DNA from 3 places in the Streptomyces agglomeratus genome. Region 1 is predicted to be linked to each of the others. Evidence: predicted binding sites of a transcription regulator. Region 1 holds the regulator's gene; each other region holds the start of a gene.
What was found. The regulator HrcA, encoded in region 1, represses chaperone genes, less so after heat shock. The targets are predictions, from matches to a motif close to TTNGCACTCNGNNNNNCNGAGTGCNAA.

Region 1 (7,296 bases):
CCCATGCCCGAAGACGGGGCACTGCCCGCGCACGCCCTGGTCGGCGCGGCGGAGCGGCCACTCGGCTTCTACCTGCACGTTCCGTACTGCGCCACGCGCTGCGGCTACTGCGACTTCAACACCTACACGGCGACCGAGCTGCGCGGCTCGGGCGGTGCGCTGGCCTCCCGCGACAACTACGCGGACACGCTGGTGGAGGAGGTGCGCCTGGCGAGGAAGGTGCTCGGCGACGACCCGCGCGAGGTACGGACCGTCTTCGTCGGCGGGGGAACGCCGACGCTGCTGGCGGCGGGTGATCTCGTACGGATGCTGGGAGCGATCCGGGACGAGTTCGGGATCGCGGACGACGCGGAGATCACCACCGAGGCGAATCCGGAGTCGGTGAACCCGGCGTACCTGGAGGAGCTGCGGGCCGGTGGCTTCAACCGGGTCTCGTTCGGGATGCAGAGCGCCAAGCAGCACGTACTGAAGATCCTGGACCGCACGCACACCCCCGGGCGGCCCGAGGCGTGCGTCGCGGAGGCGCGGGCGGCGGGCTTCGAGCACGTGAACCTCGACCTGATCTACGGCACGCCGGGGGAGTCCGACGCGGACTGGCAGGCGTCACTGGACGCGGCGGTCGGGGCCGGTCCCGACCACGTGAGCGCGTACGCGCTGATCGTGGAGGAGGGCACGCAGCTGGCGCGGCGGATCCGGCGCGGCGAGGTGCCGATGACGGACGACGACGTGCACGCGGACCGGTACCTGATGACGGAGTCCGCGCTGTCGGCGGCGGGTTTCGAGTGGTACGAGGTGTCCAACTGGGCCACCTCCGAGGCGGCCCGGTGCCTGCACAACGAGCTGTACTGGCGCGGGGCGGACTGGTGGGGCGCGGGGCCGGGGGCCCACAGCCACGTGGGCGGCGTGCGGTGGTGGAACGTCAAGCACCCGGGTGCGTACGCGCAGGCACTGGGGGACGGTCGCTCGCCCGGCGCCGGGCGCGAGGTGCTTCCCGCCGAGGACCGGCGGGTGGAGCGCATCCTGCTGGAGCTGAGGCTGGCGGACGGCTGCCCGCTGTCACTGCTGGCCCCGGCCGGGCTGGCGGCGGCCGAGCGGGCGCTGCGGGAGGGGCTGCTGGCTCGTGAGCCGTTCGACGCGGGGCGGGCGGTCCTGACGCTGCGGGGCCGGCTGCTGGCCGACGCGGTGGTACGGGACCTGGTGGACTGACCCCGGGGTCCCGGGGTCCCGGGGTCCCGGCGTCCCGGGGTCCCGGCGTCCCGTGGCGCCGGTGGGGGATGCGAGTGCGCGGGCGGGGGAACAGCGCCGCGGGCAACCTGCACCGCACCGCCCCCTCCGTCAGGCGTCACCGACGTCCGTGACGAAGTCGATCAGCTCCTCCACCCGCCCCAGCAGCGCCGGCTCCAGGTCCCGGTACGAGTGGACCGACGCCAGGATCCGCTGCCACGCCGCGCCGGTGTTCTCCGGCCACCCCAGCCCCCGGCACACGCCCGTCTTCCAGTCCTGGCCCCGCGGCACCTTCGGCCAGGCCCGGATGCCCACGGCGGACGGCTTCACCGCCTCCCACACGTCGATGTACGGGTGGCCGACCACCAGCACGCACGGGTCCGAGACCTGCTCCGCGATGCGGGACTCCTTCGAGCCCGGGACCAGGTGATCGACCAGGACGCCCAGCCGGGCGTCCGGAGCGGGGGCGAAGTCCGCGACGATCGCGGGGAGGTCGTCGATGCCCTCCAGGTACTCGACGACCACGCCCTCGATACGCAGATCGTCGCCCCACACCCGCTCCACCAGCTCCGCGTCGTGGCGCCCCTCCACATAGATCCGGCCCGCCCGCGCGACCCGGGCCCGCGCGCCCGGAACGGCCACCGACCCCGACGCCGTACGGGCGGGGGCCGACCGCGCCGCCGCGGGGGAGGACGGGCGTACCAGCGTGACGACGCGGCCCTCCAGGAGGAAGCCGCGCGGCTCCATCGGGAACACCCGGTGCTTCCCGAAGCGGTCCTCCAGGGTCACCACCGGCCCCTGCGCCGTCTTCTCGCACCGGATCACCGCACCGCAGAAACCGGTGGTGACCTCCTCCACGACCAGATCGGCCTCGGCGGGGACCTCGGGAGCGGGGGCGGTCTTCTTCCAGGGCGGGGTGAGGTCCGGCCCGTACTGTCGGCTGCGCATTCCGCCGACGATAGCCCGCCCCCGGGGTCACGAAACGGGGAACCGCTCCGCCAACGCGTCCCGCTGCGCCCGGACATACGCCGCGTCCACCACCGCCCCGTGCCCCGGCACGTACACCGCGTTCTCGCCGCCCAGCGCCAGCAGCCGGTCCAGGGCCGCCGGCCAGCGGGACGGGAGGGCGTCCGGGCCGGCCTGCGGGGTCCCCGACTCCTCCACCAGATCTCCGCAGAAGACGACCTCGGGGCTGCCCGGCACCAGCACCGCCAGGTCGTGCCCGCTGTGTCCGGGGCCGACGTTCGCCAGCAGCACCTGGCGGCCTCCCAGGTCCAGCGTCCACTCGCCGCACACCGTGTGGTGCGGCGCCACCAGCACGTCCACCGCCTCGGCCGCCGTCCCCCGCTCCACTCCGTGCCGCACCGCGTCGTCCCGCAGCGCCTCCCGGTCCCGCCGCAGCACGTCGTCGATGCCGACCGCTCCGAACACCTCGGTTCCGGAGAACGCCGCCGCACCCAGCACGTGATCGAAATGGGGATGGGTGAGGGCGATATGCGTCACTCTTCTGCCGGGGCCCAGAAGCCGCTGCGCCTGCGCGCGCAGCTCCGCTCCCTCGCGCAGCGTCGCCCCCGTGTCGATGAGCAGCGCCCGGCCGCCGTCCCCGACCACCAGGCCCACCGTCGCGTCCCAGACGGGCATACGCCGCCGCCCCACCCCCGGTGCGAGCCGCTCCCAGCCTGCCTCTTCCCAACTGACGTCCATACCGCGACGCTAGACCCATCCCCGGGAGTCCCGCCCGCTGAACAGGGCCGTCGCGCCGCGACTGGCGCGGTAACGTGACCGGCCGCCCTTGCTAGGCGCGTACCCGCCCGCCGTACACTGGGCGGGGACTGTTGGCACTCCCCCGCGGTGAGTGCCAGGCAGACGCCGGAGACACCGGACGAACGACCAGCTGGAGGTGGTGCGCGATGCTCAGCGAACGCAGACTCGAGGTGCTGCGCGCCATCGTCCAGGACTATGTCGGCACCGAGGAGCCCGTCGGCTCCAAGGCGCTCACCGAGCGGCACAAGCTCGGCGTCTCGCCGGCCACCGTCCGCAACGACATGGCCGCCCTGGAGGACGAGGGTTTCATCGCCCAGCCCCACACGAGCGCCGGGCGCATCCCGACGGACAAGGGCTACCGCCTGTTCGTCGACAAGCTCGCGGGCGTCAAGCCCCTGTCGTCGCCCGAGCGCCGCGCCATCCAGAACTTCATGGACGGTGCGGTCGACCTCGACGACGTCGTGGCGCGTACGGTGCGGCTGCTCGCGCAGCTGACCCGGCAGGTCGCCGTCGTGCAGTACCCCTCGCTGACCCGGTCGACGGTCCGGCATGTGGAACTTCTCTCGCTGGCTCCCGCCCGCCTGATGCTCGTGCTCATCACGGACACCGGACGGGTCGAGCAGCGCATGATCGACTGTCCGGCGCCCTTCGGCGAGACGTCCCTGGCGGATTTGCGCGCCCGGCTGAACAGCCGGGTCGTGGGGCGCCGCTTCGCGGACGTACCGCAGCTGGTGCAGGACCTTCCCGAATCCTTCGACAAGGAGGACCGGGGAACCGTTTCGACGGTTCTGTCCACCCTCCTGGAGACTCTGGTCGAGGAGACCGAGGAGCGGCTGATGATCGGCGGCACCGCCAATCTGACGCGCTTCGGGCATGATTTCCCCCTCACGATCCGGCCGGTGCTGGAGGCACTGGAGGAGCAGGTCGTGCTCCTCAAGCTGCTGGGTGAGGCAACCGACTCGGGCATGACCGTACGAATCGGGCACGAGAACGCCCATGAAGGGCTCAGCTCCACGTCCGTCGTCGCAGTCGGCTACGGTTCGGGCGACGAAGCAGTCGCGAAACTCGGCGTGGTCGGACCGACCCGCATGGACTACCCCGGAACGATGGGAGCGGTACGCGCAGTGGCACGTTACGTCGGACAGATCCTGGCGGAGTCGTAAGTGGCCACCGACTACTACGCCGTACTCGGCGTACGCCGCGACGCTTCCCAGGATGAGATCAAGAAGGCATTCCGGCGGCTGGCGCGCGAGCTCCACCCGGACGTGAATCCCGATCCCAAGACGCAAGAGCGCTTCAAGGAGATCAACGCCGCCTACGAGGTGTTGTCGGACCCGCAGAAGAAGCAGGTCTACGACCTCGGCGGCGACCCCCTCTCGCAGGCGGGCGGCGGAGCCGGCGGCTTCGGCCAGGGCGGCTTCGGGAACTTCTCGGACATCATGGACGCGTTCTTCGGTACGGCGTCGCAGCGCGGCCCGAGGTCGCGCACGCGGCGCGGCCAGGACGCGATGATCCGGCTGGAGATCGACCTCAACGAGGCGGCCTTCGGTACGACGAAGGACATCCAGGTCGACACGGCCGTCGTGTGCACGACGTGCTCGGGCGAGGGCGCCGCACCCGGCACCTCCGCCCAGACCTGCGACATGTGCCGCGGCCGCGGTGAGGTCTCGCAGGTCACCCGGTCCTTCCTGGGCCAGGTCATGACCTCGCGCCCCTGCCCGCAGTGCCAGGGCTTCGGCACGGTCGTACCGACCCCGTGCCCGGAGTGCGCCGGAGACGGGCGCGTGCGCTCGCGCCGGACGCTCACGGTCAAGATCCCGGCCGGTGTCGACAACGGCACGCGGATCCAGCTCGCGGGCGAGGGCGAGGTCGGCCCCGGCGGCGGCCCCGCCGGTGACCTGTACGTCGAGATCCACGAGCTCCCGCACGCGGTGTTCCAGCGGCGCGGCGACGACCTGCACTGCACGGTCACCATCCCGATGACGGCGGCGGCGCTGGGCACCAAGTGCCCGCTGGAGACGCTCGACGGGGTGGAGGAGATCGACGTACGGCCCGGCACGCAGTCCGGCCAGTCGATCCCGCTGCACGGGCGCGGCGTCACGCACCTGCGCGGCGGCGGGCGCGGCGACCTCATCGTGCACGTGGAGGTACTGACCCCGTCGAAGCTGGACCCGCAGCAGGAGGACCTGATGCGCCAGCTCGCGAAGCTGCGCGGTGAGGAGCGCCCGACGGGGCAGTTCCAGCCCGGTCAGCAGGGGCTGTTCTCGCGCCTGAAGGACGCCTTCAACGGGCGGTAGGCGCTCACTGGACGGACGCCTTCACCGGCGTATCGCGATCGCCGCACAAACGCCTGCGACAGGCGCCGGGCGCACGCCTCCGGGACGGCGGAAGCCTCGATTCGGTGCAGTGCGGAGGGCATGAAACTATGCGTTCATGTCCTCCGCACTGACCGATCTTTGCCGTTATCCGATCGTGCAGGCCCCCATGGCGGGCGGCGCCTCCAGTCCTCAACTCGTCGCCGCCGTCTGCGAGGCCGGCGCCCTCGGGTTCCTTGCCGCCGGGTACAAGACCGCGGACGGTATGTACGAGGAGATCAAGCAGCTGCGGGGTCTGACCTCTCGGCCGTTCGGCGTCAATCTCTTCATGCCGCAGCCGAGCCACGCCGACCCCGCCTCCGTGGAGGTCTACCGTCACCAGCTGGCCGGCGAGGCCGACTGGTACGACACCCCCCTCGGCGAATCCGACAACTGCTCCGACGACGGCTACGAAGCCAAGCTGGCCATCCTCATCGACGACCCCGTCCCCGTCGTCTCCTTCACCTTCGGCTGCCCCACCCGGCCCGTACTCGACGCCTTCGCGAAGGCCGGCACCTTCACCGTCGTGACCGTCACCACGCCGGAAGAGGCCCAGATCGCCCAGTGGACCGGCGCCGACGCCGTCTGCGTCCAGGGCATCGAGGCAGGCGGCCACCAGGGAACGCACCGCGACGATCCCAAGAACGACGGCAGTGGCATCGGGCTGCTGTCCCTCGTCGCGCAGGTACGCGAGACCGTGCAGCTCCCGATCATCGCGGCGGGGGGCGTGATGCGCGGGTCGCAGATCGCCGCGGTCCTCGCGCTGGGCGCGGACGCGGCGCAGCTCGGCACGGCGTTCCTGGTGTGCCCCGAGTCCGGCGCCAACGTCCTGCACAAGCAGGCCATGACCAACCCGCTGTTCGTCCGCACGGAACTCACCCGGGCGTTCTCGGGACGCCCCGCGCGCGGTCTCGTCAACCGCTTCATGCGCGAGCACGGCCCGTACGCCCCCGCCGCCTACCCCCAGGTGCACCACATCACCTCCGGGCTGCGCAAGGCCGCCGCCAAGGCGGGCGACGCCCAGGGCATGGCGCTGTGGGCCGGGCAGGGCCACCGGATGGCGCGCGAGATGCCGGCCGGTCAGCTGGTCGAGGTCCTGGCGGCCGAGACCGACGCGGCGCGGGCGGCACTGGACCTGCGCGGCGCGGGCGGTGCGGTGTGACGGCGCCGGTCTTCGTCGTCGACGCCGTGCCGCCGAAGGGACGGTTCGTACTCGAAGGGCCCGAGGGGCGGCACGCCGTCTCGGTACGGCGGCTGCACGCGGGGGAGAACGTCGTACTGACCGACGGGCTCGGGACCGGCGCGGCGGCCGTCGTACTGGCGGCCGAGGGCAAGGACCGGCTCGTCGTCGAGGTGGGCGACGTGACGGCGGAGCCGGAACCGGTGCCGCGCATCACCGTCGTACAGGCGCTTCCCAAGGGCGACCGGGGCGAGGTGGCCGTCGAGACGATGACGGAGACCGGGGTCGACGCGATCGTGCCGTGGCAGGCGTCCCGCTGCATCACGCAGTGGCGCGGCGACCGGGGCGCGAAGTCCCTCGCCAAGTGGCGGGCGACGGCCCGCGAGGCGGGCAAGCAGTCGCGCAGGCTCCGCTTCCCCGAGGTCACGGACGCCCTGACGACGAAGCAGGTGGCCGCACTGCTGGCCACGGCCGACTTCGCCGCCGTCCTCCACGAGGACGCGTCGGTGGGCAGCGCCGCGCTCGCCACGGCGGGGCTGCCCGACACCGGCTCCATTGTGCTGGTCGTGGGGCCGGAGGGGGGCGTGTCGCCGGAGGAGCTGGCGGTGTTCGCGCAGGCTGGTGCGAAGCCGTACCGGCTGGGGAACAGTGTGCTGCGTACGTCGACCGCCGGGACGGCGGCGGCGGCACTGCTGCTGGGGCGTACGGGCCGCTGGTCCTGACCCGCCGGATGTGACCAGAAAGGCACCTCCATGGAACTCGCCCAGGTTCGTC
Region 2 (7,296 bases), 2.0 Mb from region 1:
TTCAAGGAGGAGGAGAGCACCGTCGGTGCCGACGTCATCCGCAGCGACGTGACGAGCTGGCGCGACGCCTTCGACTTCCGCTTCGACCTCGACCGGCAGGTGTCCGAGGGCGACGACGTCGTGACGCTGTGGACGTGGACGGGTACCCACAAGGGTGAGTTCATGGGCATCGCGCCCACCGGGCAGCAGTGCACCATGACCGGTACGACGATCTTCCGCTTCCAGGACGGGAAGATCCAGGAAGGCTGGTGGCACATGGACGCCATGGGCCTGATGCGGCAGCTCGGCGCGATCGGCTGACCCGTCGGCCGCGGGGAACCGGCCCGTCCCCGTACGGGAAAGACCCCCGCTCCCCCCGCTGGGCAGCGGGAGAACGGGGGCCTTCGCGTGACGCGGAACGTCAGTGGGAGTGACCGTGGCCGTGGCCGTGGCCGGCGTCGGCCTCTTCCTCGGCCGGCTTCTCGACGACCAGGGTCTCGGTCGTGAGCAGCAGCGACGCGATGGACGCGGCGTTCTCCAGCGCGGAGCGGGTGACCTTGACCGGGTCGATGACGCCGGCCTTGACCAGGTCGCCGTACTCGCCGGTCGCGGCGTTGAAGCCGTGGCCCTTGTCGAGCTCGCTCACCTTGGCGGTGATGACGTAGCCCTCAAGACCGGCGTTCTCGGCGATCCAGCGAAGCGGCTCGACGACGGCGCGGCGGACGACCGCGACACCCGTGGCCTCGTCGCCGGTCTTGCCCAGGCCGTCCTCCAGCACCTTGGCGGCGTGGACCAGAGCGGAGCCACCACCGGAGACGATGCCCTCCTCGACCGCGGCGCGGGTCGCGGAGATGGCGTCCTCCAGACGGTGCTTCTTCTCCTTGAGCTCCACCTCGGTGGCGGCGCCGACCTTGATCACGCACACGCCGCCGGCCAGCTTCGCGAGGCGCTCCTGGAGCTTCTCGCGGTCCCAGTCGGAGTCGGTGGACTCGATCTCGGCCTTGATCTGGTTGACACGGCCGGTGACCTCGGCGGAGTCGCCGCCACCGTCGACGATGGTGGTGTCGTCCTTGGTGACGGTCACGCGGCGGGCGGTGCCCAGCACGTCGAGACCGGCCTGGTCGAGCTTGAGGCCGACCTCTTCGGCGATGACGGTCGCACCGGTGAGGGTGGCGATGTCGCCGAGCATGGCCTTGCGGCGGTCACCGAAGCCGGGGGCCTTCACCGCGACGGCGTTGAAGGTGCCACGGATCTTGTTGACGACCAGGGTCGACAGGGCCTCGCCCTCGACGTCCTCGGCGATGATCAGCAGCGGCTTGGAGGCACCGGCCTGGATGACCTTCTCCAGCAGCGGCAGCAGGTCCTGGATCGAGCCGATCTTGCCCTGGTGGATCAGGATGTACGGGTCGTCGAGGACGGCCTCCATACGCTCCTGGTCGGTCACCATGTACGGGGACAGGTAGCCCTTGTCGAAGGCCATGCCCTCGGTGAAGTCGAGCTCCAGGCCGAAGGTGTTGGACTCCTCGACGGTGATGACACCGTCCTTGCCGACCTTGTCCATCGCCTCGGCGATGAGCTCGCCGACCTGCGAGTCCTGGGCGGAGAGCCCGGCCACGGCGGCGATGTCGGACTTGTCGTCGATCGGGCGGGCGTTCGCGAGGAGGTCCTCGGAGATCGCCTTGACCGCGGCGTCGATGCCCTTCTTCAGGGCGGCCGGGGAAGCGCCGGCGGCGACGTTGCGCAGGCCCTCGCGGACCAGCGCCTGGGCCAGCACGGTGGCGGTGGTGGTGCCGTCACCCGCGATGTCGTTGGTCTTGGTCGCCACCTCCTTCACGAGCTGGGCACCCAGGTTCTCGTACGGGTCGTCGAGCTCGACCTCGCGCGCGATGGTGACACCGTCATTGGTGATGGTGGGGGCGCCGAACTTCTTGTCGATGACGACGTTGCGGCCCTTGGGGCCGATCGTCACCTTCACCGTGTCGGCAAGCTTGTTGACGCCGCGCTCGAGGGCGCGACGGGCGTCCTCGTCGAACTTCAGAATCTTCGCCATGGAGCTTCTCTGTCCTCTCAAACGAAATGCGCCCCGGGCCACCCGGCATTCGCTGGGGGCCAGGGGCGCAAATCAAAAGCAATCTTCGGGCGAATTACTTCTCGATGATCGCGAGCACGTCGCGAGCCGAGAGGACGAGGTACTCCTCGCCGCTGTACTTCACCTCGGTGCCGCCGTACTTGCTGTACAGCACGACATCGCCGACGGATACGTCGAGCGGCAGGCGCTCGCCGTTCTCGAAGCGGCCCGGGCCCACGGCCAGGACGACGCCCTCCTGGGGCTTCTCCTTGGCGGTGTCCGGAATGACCAGGCCAGAGGCCGTGGTCTGCTCGGCGTCGAGCGGCTGGACCACAATGCGGTCCTCGAGCGGCTTGATGGCAACCTTGGAGCTGGTGGTCGTCACGGTCCGGTCTCCCCCTTCGGAGATCTCACGGGGTTAACTGATGTGGGGTGGCGACCAGGTGGATCCGTCGTCGCGGGTGCCGGACCTGCCCGTCGCTACTGTTGGCACTCCCCAGTGGAGAGTGCCAACGCCGAGACTATGACGCGGTTAGCACTCGGTCAAGCGGAGTGCCAATCCGGCGCCGCCGTACGTGTAGGCGAACGGCCCCCCACCGGGGTCAGGGGCAGTCCTCCGGCCGGGCGCGCCATGGCTCAGAGGTAGTCCTCCAGCCGCGCCACTGCGAACCCCTGCTCCTGGATCCGGCGCAGCATCCGGGTCGTCATCTCGGTGATCGTCGCCCCCTTGAGCTCGGCCGGCCCCCGAAAGTGCGCCAGCACGATGTCGCCCGGCCGCAGCCGGTCGCCGTGCGCGTACCGCAGGTCGTTGATCTGCATCGACGCCCCCCACAGCACCACCGCCTCGGCCCCGCAGTCGCCCGCCGCGCGCAGTGTCTGGTTGTTGTACGCCCCGTACGGCGGCCGGAAGAGCCGCGGCCTGACCCCGAACCGGGCCTCCAGACGGTCCTGCTGGCCGCAGATCTGGGCGCGCTGTCCGGTGTACGGGAGGCCGGGCAGGTAGGTGTGGTCGATGGTGTGGTTCTGCACCGTGCTGAGCCCGCCGCCCGCCCGGCGCAGCCGGTCGAAGTGGTCGTACCCGGGCGAGGCGACGCTGTCCGTCAGGAACATGCTGATCGGCAGATTGAGCTCGTCCACCATGCGCACGAACCGCGGGTCGCGCTCGGCGCCGTCGTCGAAGGTCAGGAAGACGACCTTGTCGCGGGTCGGTACGCGGTCCACGACGAAGGGGCGTGCCGGTTTGCGGACCGGGGGCGCCGGCGCCGGAAGCAGTGGCGCCGGCAGGCCCCACCGCGCGTGCGCCGCGGCGCGCGGGGCCGGGGGGGCGTGCGCCGGGCGCGCCGCCGCTTGCGTGTCCCGGGTCTTCGGGGCGACGCTGCGCACCGCCTTCCTCCCCAGCCGCTCGATCGGCTCCACGGACTGCGCGCAGCCGGTGAGCGCCAGCGCACCGGCCGCCAGCAGTCCGGCCGCGAGCCGGTGCGCGCGCCTCACAGGTAGTCCTCCAGCCTGGCGACCGCGTACCCCTTCGCCGTGACCGTCTTCATGACCCGCCGGATCATGTCCGGCATGGTGCCCTTCCACTCCCCCTTGCCGCGGAAGTGCGTGAGGATGATGTCGCCGGGATGCAGGTCGCGGTCCCATTCCCGCCACTCCATCCGGTCCGGGAACGCCTCGGCCGCCCACAGCGGTACGGCCTTGATGCCGCAGGAGCGGGCGGCGCGCAGGGTGTCGGCGTTGTAGTTGCCGTACGGCGGCCTGAAGAGCCGGGGGCGCTTGCCGTACCTCTTCTCGATGACGTCCTGCATCCCGCAGATCTCGCGCTTCTGCTGGGCGTAGGTGAGGCCGGGCATGTACCGGTGGTTGAGGGTGTGGTTGTGCAGGGACACACCTCGCCCCTGCATCCGCTGGAAGTAGGCGTAGTTCTCGCGCACCAGGTAGTTGCTGAGGAACGCGCTGTAGGGGATGCCCAGCTCGGTCATCATCCTCAGCAGCTTCGGGTCCTTCTCCGCGCCGTCGTCCATCGTCAGGAAGACCACCCGCTCCTTGACCGGGACGGTGGTGAAGACGGGCGGCAGCCCCGGGCCCGCGCTGAAGCCCTTGCGGGTGGTGATCTTCGGTTTGACCGCGGGCGGCGGGGGCGCGGCGAGCGGGGTCCGCGCCAGCCCCCATTTCCTGGCGGCGGCGACGCGAAGGGTCTGGGCGCGCCGCAGCCGTTCGGCGTACCCGGCCAGATCCCGGGCCGGTCCCTGCCGGTCGGCCTGCTGCTGGCCGGCGGCGGGTGCGGCGGGCGCGCCCCGCTCGGGCGGGTCGGCGGCCCCGCCCGCGCATCCGGATCCGATGGCGGAGGCGAGGAGCACGGCCAGGACCATACGGACCTGCTTGCTCCCCTTCCTCGTCATTTCTTCCTTTTGTCGTACTAGTTGCATGGCTTTGGATACTGGCAGCGCGCGGCGGTGTCGCCCCGGCGACACCGCGACCGGGCACGCACGGTCCCCCGGCTGGCCCACAATTGACCGGGTGAACGACCTCGCAGCCTCCGACGCCCCGGATTCCTCGCACGCCCCTGACTCGCCTCAGGCCCCTGACTCGCCTCAGCCTCCTGACTCGCCTCCGGTTCCTGACTCGCCGCAAGCCCCGGACGCCACCGGCGCCCTGGAGTCCTTCGCCGCCCTGCGCACCGAGGAGGGCCGCGCCCTGCTCGCCGCGCTCCGCGACCACGACCCCGCCGACGAGCTGGCGACCGCGACCCGGCTGCGCCGCGAGCACCCCGCCGCGCTCGTCTCGGCCGCGCTCGGGCAGGCGCGGCTGCGGCAGCGGGCGGTGGCCAAGTTCGGCGCCGAGGACGCGTACCGGATGTTCTTCACCCCCAACGGCGTCGAGCAGGCCACCCGCACGGCGGTGGCGACGTACCGCGCCGGGCGCTTCGCCGCACTCGGCGTACGGAGCGTCGCGGACCTCTGCTGCGGCATCGGCGGCGACGCGATCGCGCTGGCCCGCGCCGGGATCTCCGTCCTGGCCGTCGACCGCGACCCGCTGACGGCGGAGGTGGCCCGCGCGAACGCGGAGGCGCTGGGCCTGTCCGCGCTCGTCGAGGTCCGCTGCGCCGATGTGACCACCGTCGACACCTCCGCGTACGACGCCGTCTTCGTCGACCCGGCGCGGCGCGGCGGCCGCGGCCGCATCTTCGACCCCGAGGCGTACTCCCCGCCGCTGTCCTGGGCGATCGGGGCGGCCCGTACGTCCGCGCACGCCGCCCTGAAGATCGCTCCGGGCGTCCCGCACGAGGCGGTGCCCGACGACGCCGAGGCGGAGTGGATCTCCGACGGCGGGGACGTGAAGGAAGCGGTGTTCTGGTTCGGTACGGACCCCGGGGCGGTCCGCGCCACGCTGCTTCCCGGCCCGCACTCCCTGGTCGGCACCGGGCTGCCCGACCCCGAGCCGGGCGAGGTCGGCCGCTACCTCTACGAGCCGGACGGCGCGGTCATCCGCTCGCACCTGGTGGCGGAGGTGGCGCGGCAGGTGGGCGGGCGCCTCATCGACGAGACGATCGCGTACATCACGGCCGACGAGCTCCACCGGACGCCGTACGCCACCGCGTACGAGATCACGGACCGGATGCCCTTCGGCCTGAAGAAGCTCAAGGCGCTGCTGCGGGAGCGGGGCGTCGGCGTACTGACCGTGAAGAAGCGCGGCTCGGCGATCGAGCCGGAGGAACTGCGCCGCAAGATGAAGCTGTCGGGGCCGCACTCCGCCACGGTCTTCCTTACGCGGGTGGCGGGCGCCCCGACGGTACTGATCGGCCACCCGGCCCGGTGACCGGAGGGCCGCCCACGGCCCGGCGACCGGGAGCCCGGTGACATGAGGGCCGCCCGGCGGCCCGGTGACCGGGAGCGCCGCCCACGGCGCGCGTCCCGGTTCCCGACGGCGGCCGCCGGGCTCGCAGCGACCGCTCCGGCGGCCGACGCCCGCCGGACTCAGACCTTCGCGCCGCTCCTCGCGCCCACCGGTCCCACCCGCACCGCCCACCGGTAGTGCCCCACGGCCTTCGCCGCGCCGATGAGCCCGGCCACCCACAGGATGACGCCGAGCCCGAAGGAGAAGACCGCGTCCACGTACGTCTCGGACCCCGGCCGCGCCGTCACGGCGAAGCCCAGCGACGACCACAGGCCGAGCCCGCACACCACCAGCGCCGACAGCAGCCACGCGAGGCTGAGCCCGGGAAGCCGCCACCGCGTGGCCGACAGGCCGTACTCGCGCCCCACCTCGGCCCAGGCCACCAGCAGCTGACGGATCGTACGGTCGCGGCGCACGCCCATCCCGAGGAAGATCCAGCAGGTCACGACGCCCGCCAGCCCGATCGCGCCGAAGCCCGCGGCGAAGACGGCGGTCAGCGGGTCGCCCGGCCCCTCGAACGATTCGAGGGCCGCCCCGACCATCCCCCACCCGAGCGCGGCGCCGCCCACCAGCAGCCAGAACCGCACCCACCGCCCCGGACCGAGCCCCCGTGCGGTCAGCTCGTCCATGGCCCGCTCCCGGTCGGCGCTCATCGCCTCGGGACCGGGCCAGGCCCGGAGGTGCTGGGGCGGCGGGGGCGGAGGCAGCGGCGTACGGCGAGACATGAGCACGACACTACCCAGTGCCCCGGAGGAACCGGCGCCCCGGAGGACCAGTGCCGCAAAGGCCGGCTCAGGCCCCTTCGACCGCCTCGAAGCGCCAACGGTGGACCGGCCGCGCGAGCAACCCGGCATCGGGCTCCGGCAGTTCCGGAAGCACGGCGTCGTACTCCGCGTCCCACCACGTCAGTACGAGCACCCGGTCCTGCGGGGCCCGCAGGATCTCCCGTCGCACCGGCTCCGCCGCCAGGGCCCGCGCCCGCGCCCGCGCCCACTCCAGCAGTTCCTCGCCCCGCCCCTCGGCGGCGCGGGCCTCCCACATCAGCGCGACGGTCATGAGTAGAGGTTGTCCTTGCTGATCTCGTGCACGTGATCGTGGTCGTGGCCATGAGCGGCGCCCGGTACGTGCGGCTCGGTGACCGGCAGCGAGGAGTCCGCCGACAGGTCCCAGTCCGACGCCGCCCGGCCCCGCGCGACCATCTCCGCGCCGAGGGCCGCCACCATCGCCCCGTTGTCCGTGCACAGCCCCGGCCTCGGCACCCGCAGCCTGATGCCGGCCCGCTCGCACCGCTCCAGCGCGAGCGCCCTCAGCCGGGAGTTCGCGGCCACGCCGCCGCCGATCATCAGGTGGTCGAC
Region 3 (7,296 bases), 920 kb from region 1:
TGGTGGAGGGCCCGTCGGGAGTCGTGGCCCTGCTGAAGTCCCTGTCCACAGTCGCCGGCAAGGCGGCCTGAAGCGGGCAGGTCCGGCCCGTCCGGCGTTCGAGGACACGCCCGGAGGGAGTACGGGGGCCGGGGGGCATTTCCCCCGGCCAGTCCCGAGGTCAGGCCCCCGTCGTCAGCGCCGAGAGCTGCGCCAGGAACCAGGCCGCCGGGGGCAGCGCCGTCGCCGCGGCGGACAGCCGCTTCGTGCGCTCCGCCCGCTCACCCGGCTCCATCACCAGCGCCGCGTGCAACGCGTCCGCCGTCGCACCGATGTCGTACGGGTTCACGACGATCGCGTCGCCGCCCAGCTCCTCGTACGCCCCCGCCTCCCGCGAAAGCACCAGCGCGCATCCCGCGTCGGACACCACCGGCACCTCCTTCGCCACGAGGTTCATGCCGTCCCTGATCGGGTTGACCAGCGCCACGTCGGCCATCCGGTACGCCGCCAGCGACCGGCCGAAGTCGTCGTCCAGCTCCATCAGCACCGGCTGCCAGTCGTCCGTCCCGTACTCCGCGTTGATCTCGTCCGCGAGCCGCCGCACCGCCGCCGTGTAGTCGCGATACACCTCCAGGTCCTGCCGTGACGGGTACGCGAAGGCGATGTGCACCACCTGCCCGCGCCACTCCGGCCGGTCCGCCAGCAGCCGGCGGTACGCGAGCAGGCCGCGGACGATGTTCTTGGAGAGCTCCGTACGGTCCACCCGGACGATCGTCCTGCGCCCGGCCCCGACCCGCTCCCGCAGCCGGACCATCCACTCGTTCACGTCCTCCTGGTGCGCCCGCTCCCGCAAAAACTCCGCGTCGGCGCCCAGACCATGCACCCCGACCGCCGTGCCCTCCAGCGCCTCGGCGCCCAGCACCTCCACCGCGCACGCCGCGAAGGCGTCGGCCCAGCGCCGGGTCAGGAACGCCACCCGGTCCGCGCCGAGCAGTCCCCGCAGGAGCTGCCGGGCGATGTCGTCGGGCAGCAGGCGGAAGTAGTCCACCGGCGCCCACGGGGTGTGCGTGAAGTGGCCGATCCGCAGGTCGGGGCGCAGCTCGCGCAGCATGCCCGGCACCAGGCACAGGTGGTAGTCCTGCACCAGCACCGCCGCCCCGGGAGCGGCCTCCGACGCCAGCGCGTCGGCGAAGGCGCGGTTGTACGTCTCGTACGCCGCCCACTGCCGCCGGAACTCCGTGTCGAAGACCGGCTCCAGAGGCGTCTGGTAGAGCATGTGGTGGACGAACCACAGCACCGAGTTCGCGATGCCGTTGTACGCGTCCGCGTGCACCCCGGCGTCGATGTCGAGCATCCGGACGCCCGCCGTGCCCTCCCCGCGCCGTACCGCTTCCCGGTCGCCGTCGCCGAGTGCCGCGCACACCCACAGCGAGGCGGTCTCCTCGCCGGCCCGCCCGATCGCCGACAGCCCCGAGACCAGACCGCCCCCGCCCCGCTTGGCGGCGAGCGTGCCGTCCTCCAGGAGCGTGTACGAAACCGGGCCGCGGTTGGATGCGACGAGGACCTGTGCGGCGTGCTCGGAGACCGTGGAGACCATGTGGCGAAACCTAGCCCGTACTGGAAGCCCTCAAACGTGCGTACGGACGTGCCATGGGCCACCCCCGATCCGTGGCCCCGGTTACGCCGCCCGCCGCGCCGCGTACTCGGCGATCTCACGCATCGGCGGCCGCTCCTCCGTGTCCACCGCGTACGTCTTCGGTACGAACCCGCACCCGTCCACGCCCCGCTCGAACTGGGTCAGCGCCGGCCGCACCAGGGCGCCGCGCGAGAGCCGGAGGTGGGCCGTCCGGTAGATGGTGGCGGCCATCCGCCCGAGCGCCTGCCCGTCCTGGTGACGGTGCTTGCGTACGCCCACGTCCACCTGGGCCAGCGCGTCCAGGCCGACCGTGTGCAGCGAGTCCACGAGCAGGCCCAGCTCCACTCCGTAACCGACCGGGAAGGGCAGCCGCTCCAGGAGGGACCGCCGTACGGCGTACTCGCCGCCCAGCGGCTGTACGAACCCGGCCAGCTGCGGCCAGTGCAGATTGAGCAGCGGGCGTGCCACCAATTCGGTGACGCGGCCTCCCTGACCAGTGGCTTCGCCCAGCGGCCGGTCATACATCGCCTTGACGAAATGCACGTCGGGTTCGGTCAGCAGCGGCCCGACGATGCCCGACACGAACGAGGCGGAGAAGTCCTTCAGATCCGAGTCGATGAAGCACACGATGTCGCCGCTGGTCACGAGCAGTGACCGCCACAGCACCTCGCCCTTGCCGGGCAGGGCGGGTATGCGGGGCAGTACGGCGTCCCGGTGGACGACCCGGGCTCCCGCCGCCGTCGCCACCTGGGCCGTACGGTCCTTCGAGCCCGAGTCCAGGACGACGAGCTCGTCCACGAGGGGCACGGCCTCCACCAGCTCGTGGCGTATCGCCGCCACGATGTCGCCGACCGTCTCCTCCTCGTCGAGGGCGGGCAGGACGACGCTGACGGTGAGGCCGCGCCCGGCCTTGGCCGCGACCAGCCGGTCCAGCGGCCGGTCGGCCGTGGACCAGGACCTCAGGTTCAGCCAGCGCTCCACCTCTTCCAGCACGGGCCTCTCCCTCGTCGGTGAGCCGCTTCCCGGCTCTCCAAGTGATCCATCTCGCGGTGCGGACGACTGGTTCAACCGTCCGGGGGTTCGGTTACAGTCTTGAACAACGCGGACGACCCTCGCATCTCGGGGGGTGCCGCGGAACAAACGCGCCGGGCCCAGACCCGGCGCCATAGCGCTCATCCAGAGGGACAGAGGGAACGGCCCGTTGAAGTCCCGGCAACCAGTCCGCCGACCGCGAGGTAACGGTGGGGACGGTGCCAATTCCGTCTCACGGCGAAACGCGCCGTGGGGAAGATGAGGAGAAAGGGCCTCGCACCATGGCTGTGCAGTCTGTTGAAGTTGATGCAAGCACCACGAATCCCCTGCCCGTAGACCTGGGCCCCGCCACCGCGCTTTCCTGCCGCGAGTGCGGAGAGCGATTCGAACTCGGCCCGATCTTCGCCTGTTCCTCCTGTTTCGGTCCTCTTGAGGTCGCCTACGACCTCCCGCTCGGCGACGCCGATGCGCTGCGCAAGCAGATCGAGGCCGGACCGGACAACATCTGGCGGTACGCGCCGCTGCTGCCCGTGCCCGCCGACGTGGCCTCGAAGCCGAGCCTGAACCCGGGCTTCACCAAGCTGGTCAAGGCCGACAACCTGGCCCGTGAGCTGGGCGTCACCGGTGGTCTGTACGTCAAGGACGACTCCGGCAACCCGACGCACTCCTTCAAGGACCGTGTCGTCGCGATCGCCGTCGAGGCCGCACGCGCGTTCGGCTTCACCACGCTTTCCTGCTCCTCCACCGGCAACCTCGCCGGCGCGGTCGGTGCCGCCGCCGCGCGGGCCGGTTTCCGCTCGTGCGTGTTCATCCCGCACGACCTGGAGCAGGGCAAGGTCGTCATGGCTTCGGTCTACGGCGGTGACCTCGTCGGCATCGAGGGCAACTACGACGACGTGAACCGCTTCTGCTCGGAGCTGATCGGGGACCCGCTGGGCGAGGGATGGGGCTTCGTCAACGTCAACCTGCGCCCGTACTACGGCGAGGGCTCCAAGACCCTGGCGTACGAGATCTGCGAGCAGCTCGGCTGGGAGATCCCGGACCAGCTCGTCATCCCGATCGCCTCGGGCTCGCAGCTCACGAAGATCGACAAGGGGCTGAAGGAGCTCATCGCCCTGGGTCTGGTCGAGGACAAGCCGTACAAGATCTTCGGCGCCCAGGCGGAGGGCTGCTCGCCGGTGTCGGCGGCCTTCAAGGCCGGGCACGACGTCGTACGGCCGCAGAAGCCGAACACGATCGCCAAGTCCCTCGCGATCGGCAACCCGGCCGACGGCCCGTACGTCCTGGACATCGCCCGCCGTACGGGTGGCGCGGTCGAGGACGTCAACGACGAGCAGGTCGTGGAGTCGATCAAGCTGCTGGCCGAGACGGAGGGCATCTTCGCGGAGACCGCGGGCGGCGTGACCGTCGGCGTGACGAAGAAGCTCATCGAGGCCGGGCTGCTCGACCCCTCCCTGACCACCGTCGTGCTCAACACGGGCGACGGCCTGAAGACCCTTGAGGCGGTGGCCCCGACCACGGGTCAGTCCGCCGTCATCCGCCCCAACCTGGACTCTTTCCGAGAGGCTGGCCTCGCATGAGCGTCAACGTCCGCATTCCGACGATTCTCCGTACGTACACGGACGGCAAGGCCGAGGTCGCGGCCGAGGGCGCGACCCTCGCCGAGGTCATCGCCGACCTGGAGAAGAACCACGCGGGCATCGCGGCCCGTGTCCTGGACGACCAGGGCAAGCTGCGGCGCTTCGTCAACGTGTACGTGAACGACGACGACGTGCGCTTCGAGCAGGGCCTGGAGACGGCCACGCCCGACGGCGCCGGCGTCTCGATCATCCCGGCCGTCGCCGGAGGCTGACCCGCCTCGCACCACCCCGTGTTACGCCGATTGCCCCCTCCGCGATGAAAGCGGAGGGGGCAATTCTGCATGGTTGAGCGCGGTACAGTTGGGGAAGCCCCCTCCTCTGCCTGTGCCCGGCGCATATGAGAATGCGTCCCCGCGCGACAAGAAGCAGCCAAAGTGCCGGACCTAATTGCCGCTCATGTGTGCTTTGTCCGGCCCGACTTGCCCTGGAAATCGGGGAATTACTCTCTTTCGCGTGTTCCGCCATGCCCAGATTTCTCGTCCGATTGACCTGTTGCAGAGGGCAGTTGGGCGGATACATTCAGCCGCGGTCGACGCGTTCCGGCGCACGCCCTCTCCTGTCGGAGGGTGGAGGAGTCTGACCCAGGACCCGCGAAGTGCGGTCCTGTGCAAGGGCCAGAAATAGGGGAGTTAAGCCATGGCTCAGGGCACCGTCAAGTGGTTCAACGCGGAGAAGGGGTACGGCTTCATCGCGGTCGACGGTGGTGCGGATGTTTTCGTCCACTACAGCGCGATCCAGATGGACGGGTACCGCACCCTTGAAGAAGGTCAGCGAGTCGAGTTCGAGATCTCGCAGGGCCAGAAGGGTCCGCAGGCGGACATGGTCAAGCTCGCCGTCTGATCCCGGCGCGATCGGCCACCGACGCACTCACGCATGAAGGGCCTGTACCCCACACCGGGTACAGGCCCTTCACGCGTGCCGCGTTCCGTTCGGACGCCTGTCCACATCCGAGGGGGACGCTTGCACTCGAAGGGGTCGAGTGCTAATCATTGGCGTTAGCACTGTTAGCACTCTCCCAGTGAGAGTGACAGAAGGACCGGGCCGGTGAGGCCCGCAGGCCGGGTGGGACAAGGAAAACCACCAGGCAGGCAGGCCGTCCGTCGCGGGCGCCACTCGGTCCGGAGAATCCACCCCAGTCCGGGAGGACCACTTCACATGGCCAAGATCATCGCGTTCGACGAGGAGGCACGGCGCGGTCTCGAGCGCGGGATGAACCAGCTCGCCGACGCCGTCAAGGTCACCCTCGGCCCCAAGGGCCGTAACGTCGTCCTCGAGAAGAAGTGGGGCGCCCCCACGATCACCAACGATGGTGTTTCCATCGCCAAGGAGATCGAGCTCGAGGACCCGTACGAGAAGATCGGCGCCGAGCTGGTCAAGGAAGTCGCGAAGAAGACCGACGACGTAGCCGGTGACGGCACGACGACCGCGACTGTCCTCGCCCAGGCTCTGGTCCGCGAGGGCCTGCGCAACGTCGCCGCCGGCGCCAACCCGATGGCCCTCAAGCGCGGCATCGAGAAGGCCGTCGAGGCCGTCTCCGCCGCTCTCCTTGAGCAGGCCAAGGACGTGGAGACCAAGGAGCAGATCGCTTCGACGGCCTCCATCTCCGCCGCCGACACGCAGATCGGCGAGCTCATCGCCGAGGCGATGGACAAGGTCGGCAAGGAAGGCGTCATCACCGTCGAGGAGTCGCAGACCTTCGGTCTCGAGCTTGAGCTCACCGAGGGCATGCGCTTCGACAAGGGCTACATCTCGGCGTACTTCGCCACCGACATGGAGCGCATGGAGTCGTCGCTCGACGACCCGTACATCCTGATCGTCAACTCCAAGATCTCCAACGTGAAGGACCTCCTTCCGCTGCTGGAGAAGGTCATGCAGTCGGGCAAGCCGCTGCTGATCATCGCGGAGGACGTCGAGGGCGAGGCGCTGTCCACGCTCGTCGTCAACAAGATCCGTGGCACCTTCAAGTCCGTCGCCGTCAAGGCTCCGGGCTTCGGTGACCGCCGCAAGGCCATGCTCGGCGACATCGCCATCCTCACCGGTGGCACCGTCATCTCCGAGGAGGTCGGCCTCAAGCTGGAGAACGCCGGTCTCGACCTGCTCGGCCGCGCCCGCAAGGTCGTCATCACCAAGGACGAGACCACGATCGTCGACGGCGCCGGTGAGAGCGACCAGGTCCAGGGTCGCGTCAACCAGATCCGTGCCGAGATCGAGAACTCCGACTCGGACTACGACCGCGAGAAGCTCCAGGAGCGTCTGGCGAAGCTGGCCGGCGGCGTGGCCGTCATCAAGGCCGGTGCCGCCACGGAGGTCGAGCTCAAGGAGCGCAAGCACCGTATCGAGGACGCCGTTCGCAACGCGAAGGCGGCCGTCGAAGAGGGCATCGTCGCCGGTGGTGGCGTGGCGCTGCTCCAGGCCACGGCCGTCTTCGAGAAGCTCGAGCTCCAGGGCGACGAGGCGACCGGCGCCAACGCCGTGAAGCTCGCGCTGGAGGCTCCGCTCAAGCAGATCGCCGTCAACGGTGGTCTCGAGGGTGGCGTCATCGTCGAGAAGGTGCGCAACCTCCCGCTCGGCCACGGCCTGAACGCCGCGACCGGCGAGTACGTCGACATGATCGCCGAGGGCATCATCGACCCGGCGAAGGTCACGCGCTCCGCTCTCCAGAACGCCGCGTCCATCGCCGCGCTGTTCCTCACCACGGAGGCGGTCATCGCCGACAAGCCCGAGAAGGCCGGTGCCCCCGCGGGCGGCGGCATGCCGGGCGGTGACATGGACTTCTGATCCTCACGGATCGGCTGTTCAGCTGTACGGACCGAGGGCGGCATCCCCTGCGAGGGGGATGCCGCCCTCGGGCGTTCCCGGCGTTCCTGATCCGGGATGTGAATACACTTAGTATTCAAACCACCGCACTGAGTGATTGCGCTTGATCGTTTCTGCATGGTGCCATCGTGACCACGCCGAACCCCATGAGATCGCCCTCGCGGCCGCCGTCACGGCTGTCCTGGCGACAGT

Region 2: groES (co-chaperone GroES) is a predicted target of HrcA. The motif match lies at 2,580-2,606, and genes of this name have one in related genera.
Region 3: groL (chaperonin GroEL) is a predicted target of HrcA. The motif match lies at 5,292-5,318, and genes of this name have one in related genera.

Annotation. Positions count from the first base shown of each region.
Region 1 is NZ_MEHJ01000001.1:5,324,924-5,332,219, forward strand. It holds gene hemW (radical SAM family heme chaperone HemW) at 1-1,206, shown strand, start outside; gene AS594_RS23110 (DUF3097 domain-containing protein) at 1,336-2,172, opposite strand; gene AS594_RS23115 (MBL fold metallo-hydrolase) at 2,200-2,928, opposite strand; gene hrcA (heat-inducible transcriptional repressor HrcA) at 3,135-4,151, shown strand; gene dnaJ (molecular chaperone DnaJ) at 4,152-5,285, shown strand; gene AS594_RS23130 (nitronate monooxygenase) at 5,422-6,504, shown strand; gene AS594_RS23135 (16S rRNA (uracil(1498)-N(3))-methyltransferase) at 6,501-7,244, shown strand; gene AS594_RS23140 (VOC family protein) at 7,275-7,296, shown strand, end outside.
Region 2 is NZ_MEHJ01000001.1:3,368,395-3,375,690, forward strand. It holds gene AS594_RS14300 (ester cyclase) at 1-300, shown strand, start outside; gene groL (chaperonin GroEL) at 401-2,029, opposite strand; gene groES (co-chaperone GroES) at 2,124-2,432, opposite strand; gene AS594_RS14315 (polysaccharide deacetylase family protein) at 2,684-3,538, opposite strand; gene AS594_RS14320 (polysaccharide deacetylase family protein) at 3,535-4,473, opposite strand; gene AS594_RS14325 (THUMP-like domain-containing protein) at 4,700-5,863, shown strand; gene AS594_RS14330 (hypothetical protein) at 6,022-6,666, opposite strand; gene AS594_RS14335 (hypothetical protein) at 6,734-6,997, opposite strand; gene tsaD (tRNA (adenosine(37)-N6)-threonylcarbamoyltransferase complex transferase subunit TsaD) at 6,994-7,296, opposite strand, start outside.
Region 3 is NZ_MEHJ01000001.1:4,401,464-4,408,759, forward strand. It holds gene otsB (trehalose-phosphatase) at 1-71, shown strand, start outside; gene AS594_RS19200 (alpha,alpha-trehalose-phosphate synthase (UDP-forming)) at 161-1,576, opposite strand; gene AS594_RS19205 (glucosyl-3-phosphoglycerate synthase) at 1,658-2,608, opposite strand; SAM riboswitch class I at 2,785-2,912, shown strand; gene thrC (threonine synthase) at 2,929-4,227, shown strand; gene AS594_RS19215 (MoaD/ThiS family protein) at 4,224-4,499, shown strand; gene AS594_RS19220 (cold-shock protein) at 4,924-5,127, shown strand; gene groL (chaperonin GroEL) at 5,443-7,065, shown strand.